One region of the Kosakonia sp. Marseille-Q7440 genome, then DNA from elsewhere that is predicted to be linked to it. Evidence: predicted binding sites of a transcription regulator. Region 1 holds the regulator's gene; the other holds the start of a gene.
The links. The regulator PurR, encoded in region 1, represses purine synthesis genes. The targets are predictions, from matches to a motif close to CANGCAAACGTTTGCNTG.

Region 1 (2,202 bases):
GGGGGGCGCTATGCTTTTCGCGATATGGGCACTTTGAGCTGGAAGTGTGTCGTCTCACGTCAGCATCCGCTGGCGCAGCTCGACGGTCCGTTAAGCGATGAGACGTTGCGCAACTGGCCGTCGCTGATTCAGGAGGATACCTCCCGCTCTTTGCCAAAGCGTATTACCTGGCTGCTGGATAACCAGAAAAGGGTGATGGTGCCTGACTGGGCCTCGTCGGAAGCGTGCCTGTCGGCGGGGCTTTGTGTGGGGATGGTGCCAGCCCATTTTGCCCGCCCGAGGCTCGATAGCGGTGACTGGGTGGCGCTTGAACTGGAAAACCCGTTTCCGGATGCCGCCTGCTGCCTGACATGGCAACAAAACGAGGCGTCACCTGCACTGAACTGGCTGCTCGATTACTTGGGGGACAGCGAAACGTTGAATAAGGAGTGGCTGCGGGAGCCGGAGTAAGGCTCCCGCGGGAGGGGATTAACGGCGGTAATCGCGGAAGGGGCCATCGGCCACCGAGCGGCGCTCCACCAGGCGCGGATGCACCTCAATCGACTGCGACTGTTCACGCTTATTCACAATGCGATCGAGCAGCATGGTGAATGCCGTTTCGCCCAGCGAGTCTTTCGGCTGATGAATCGTCGTCAAGGCCGGGGTAAAGAAGCGCGAGTTGCGCACGTTGTCATAGCCAATGACGGAGATATCCTGCGGCACGCGCAACCCCATCTCATCGGCGGCGCAGAGTGCGCCCATTGCCATAATGTCGCCGCCGCAGAAGACCGCGGTGGGGCGCGAGGACTGGCCGAGGATCTGCTGCATGGCGCGGTAGCCGGACTCCGGCTCAAAGTCGCCCTGCACAATCCAGTTCTCCGGCACGTTGATCATCGCCTCGTTCATCGCCTTCATAAAACCGGCAAGACGGCCTGCGCCGGTGTTGCGCTCCAGCGGACCCGGGATTACGCCGATATCGCGATGGCCGCGCTCGATCAGGTAACGGCCGGCCATATAGCCGCCCTGGAAGGCGTTATCGATCACCGAATCGGTGAAGTCCGCCTTCGATTCGCCCCAGTCCATCACCACCATCGGAATATGGCGATACTCCTCAAGCATGGTGAGCACGGTTTCCGGGTACTCAGAGCACATCACCAGCAGGCCATCGACACGCTTTTGCGCCATCATCGACAGATAGGCGCGCTGCTTCTCCTGGCTGTTCCAGGCGTTGCCGAGGATCAGCGTGTAACCCTTCTGGAAACACTTCTTCTCAACCGCTTCGATGATCTCGGCAAAGTAGGCCGCTTCACTGCTGGTTGCCAGCAGACCAATCGATTTGGTGTGATTCACTTTCAGGCTGCGCGCGACGGCGCTTGGCGAATAGTGCAGCTCTTTGATTGCCGCCCAGACGGCGTTGCGCGTCTCTTCGGCGACAAAACGGGTTTTGTTAATTACATGTGATACGGTTGTAGTGGAAACGTTTGCTCGTTTCGCGACATCTTTAATCGTTGCCATCAGATATTACTCCAGACCATATCGTAAGCTCCTGATAATTCTTGAGGTAAACGTTTGCCTTTAATCACCCTGAACCCATCAAAGTGAGTGCGGTACGCCGGGAAAACGACACTGGACGTCAGGAGGGGAGTCAATGGCCGGTACGCTAATAAATTTAGCGTCGAATTTTGTCTGATCTTGAGCAAAAGGGGAAGTATTAAAACGGTTCTGCTGCCAATTCGCGCAAGATTTTTCAGATAATTTGTGCAAAAATGCGCAGGCTCACTTTTTGTGGGGAAATTAAATGGAGAAAAATTGATGAGCACCGATCTTAAGTATTCACTCTTCACCACCGTCATCGTTCTGAGCCTGATCGTTTTCGGCGCGCTGACCGCTGCACTGCATTGATCTGATGCGAGGGAGAGCCCTCTCCCTCGGTTCTTGCGTCCCCATTGTTACCCGTTGCGCAATAAACTTTTCTCCGTACGCTCACTTCTGTTTTTTGTGACACCTGTCATACTTTTGCCTTTCGCGACCCGGTAGAGGGTCGGCATGTCCATTTCGGAGTCAAAAGATGAAAATAAATTTCCCCCTGCTTGCGCTGGCAATTGGTGCCTTTGGCATTGGCACCACTGAGTTTTCGCCGATGGGGTTACTGCCGGTGATTGCGCAGGGCGTTGGGGTCTCTATTCCGGCGGCGGGGATGCTGATCAGCGCCTACGCCATTGG
Region 2 (2,202 bases), on a different contig from region 1:
CGCTGGTGATCTCCACGCCTGCGGCCATCACCTCCGGGCTGGCGGCAGCCGCACGTCGCGGGGCGCTGATCAAAGGCGGCGCGGCGCTGGAGCAGCTCGGCACCCTGCGTCAGGTGGCGTTTGATAAAACCGGCACCCTGACTCTCGGCAAACCCCAGCTGGTCGCAATGCAGGCATTTTCGGGTACAGAGGAGCAGGAGCTGCTGGCGCTCAGCGCCGGGGTTGAGCAGGGTTCGACGCACCCGCTGGCGCTGGCGATTGTGCAGGAGGCGCAGCGCCGTGGCATCGCTATTGCGCAGGCCGACGGGCAACGGGCGCTGGCCGGGAAAGGCATTGAAGCGCGCATCGGCGCGCATAACACTCATATCTGCGCGCCGGAAAAGGTGCCAGCAGGCCTGCTGAATGACGCCGGGCGCAAGCAGATTGAGCAGCAGGAAGCACAGGGGCAAACGGTAGTAGTGGTTCTGCGCGATAACACCATTATCGGTACGCTGGCGCTACAGGACACCCTGCGCGACGATGCAAAAGCCGCAGTAGCCGAGCTGCATGCCCTTGGCATCACGGGGGTAATCCTCACCGGCGATAACCCACGGGCAGCGGCAGCGATTGCCGGTGAGTTGGGGCTGGAGTTTCGTGCCGGGCTATTGCCGGAAGATAAAGTGAGCGCCGTGCGCGCGCTGAATGAAGTTGCCCCATTGGCGATGGTCGGCGACGGTATTAACGATGCGCCGGCGATGAAAGCGGCAACCCTCGGCATTGCGATGGGCAGCGGTACCGATGTCGCGCTGGAGAGCGCCGATGCGGCATTAACCCATAACCGGCTCTCCGGCCTTGGGCAGATGATCCGCCTGGCGCGCGCCACGCACCATAATATTCGTCAGAACATCGCCATTGCGCTGGGGCTGAAGGGGATCTTCCTGGTCACCACGCTTTTGGGGATCACCGGATTATGGCTGGCAGTGCTGGCGGATACCGGCGCAACGGTGCTGGTGACAGCCAACGCGCTGCGCCTGTTACGCCGCAAAGATTAGTGGCTTTTTCGCACTAAATAGCGGTAGGGCAGCGTCTCGGTCTGGTCGGCAACCAGCTCATGTTCCATAAAACGGCAGAAGCCGGGAATATCGCGGGTGGTTGCCGGATCGTCGGCGATAATCAGTACAGTTTCGCCAACCTGCATGTTACGCACGGTTTTGCGCACCATCATTACCGGCTCCGGGCAGCGCAGGCCAAGGGCATCAAGAGTGTGGTCGGCGGTAGAAAACGGATCGCTCATCTTCATCTCACAAGTGAAAAAACCGCCCTAGTTTACGCTGCCATTTTCAGGGCGCAAGGGAGGTTAACGATTGCGTTAAAATTAGCCATTGCATCGCGCGATGATTGCAGTATCATGCGGCGGCTTCTGCCTGGCAGAGCATAAATTGAACTGGGTTCCCTCACCCCATTTACCAAAAAGGTCACAATATGACGCACTTTTCCAACGCACAGCGCATGAAGGCGCTGGTCTGGCTATCGCTTTTCCACCTGCTGGTGATTATCTCCAGTAACTATCTGGTGCAGCTCCCGGTCGCCATTTTCGGCTTCCACACCACCTGGGGTGCATTCAGTTTTCCGTTTATCTTCCTGGCAACGGATCTCACCGTACGCATTTTCGGCGCGCCTCTGGCACGAAGGATTATCTTTGCCGTGATGGTGCCCGCCCTGCTCGCCTCTTACGTTATCTCGTCGCTCTTTTATATGGGCAGTTGGCAAGGTTTCGGCGCGCTCGCCCACTTTAACCTGTTTGTGGCGCGTATCGCCGCCGCCAGCTTTATGGCTTATGCGCTGGGGCAGATCCTCGATGTGCACGTCTTTAACCGCCTGCGCCAGAGCCGCCGCTGGTGGCTTGCACCAACGGCCTCGACCATTTTTGGTAACGCCAGCGATACGGTGGCCTTCTTCTTTATCGCCTTCTGGCGCAGCCCGGATCCCTTTATGGCGCAGCACTGGACCGAAATCGCACTGGTGGATTACAGCTTCAAGGTGCTTATCAGCATCGCCTTCTTCCTGCCGATGTATGGTGTGCTGTTGAATATGTTGCTGAAAAGACTGGCAGACAAATCTGAAATCTCGGCATTACATGCGGGTTAAAGGTACGACTTATCAGTTGTGATAATATGGAACAACGAGCCATTATGGCTGTTTATTGAAAGGATGAAGTCAATG

Region 2: a site for PurR is predicted at 1,333-1,350, ahead of tusA (sulfurtransferase TusA). Genes of this name have one in related genera too.

Annotation. Positions count from the first base shown of each region.
Region 1 covers NZ_CBCPLT010000001.1:1,833,247-1,835,448, forward strand. The annotation lists partial or broken gene punR (DNA-binding transcriptional activator PunR) at 1-472, shown strand, start outside; gene purR (HTH-type transcriptional repressor PurR) at 469-1,494, opposite strand; gene cydH (cytochrome bd-I oxidase subunit CydH) at 1,792-1,881, shown strand; gene ACWPW2_RS08455 (MFS transporter) at 2,048-2,202, shown strand, end outside.
Region 2 covers NZ_CBCPLT010000002.1:446,714-448,915, reverse strand. The annotation lists gene zntA (Zn(II)/Cd(II)/Pb(II) translocating P-type ATPase ZntA) at 1-1,031, shown strand, start outside; gene tusA (sulfurtransferase TusA) at 1,028-1,273, opposite strand; gene ACWPW2_RS15930 (7-cyano-7-deazaguanine/7-aminomethyl-7-deazaguanine transporter) at 1,462-2,127, shown strand; gene ACWPW2_RS15925 (DcrB family lipoprotein) at 2,200-2,202, shown strand, end outside.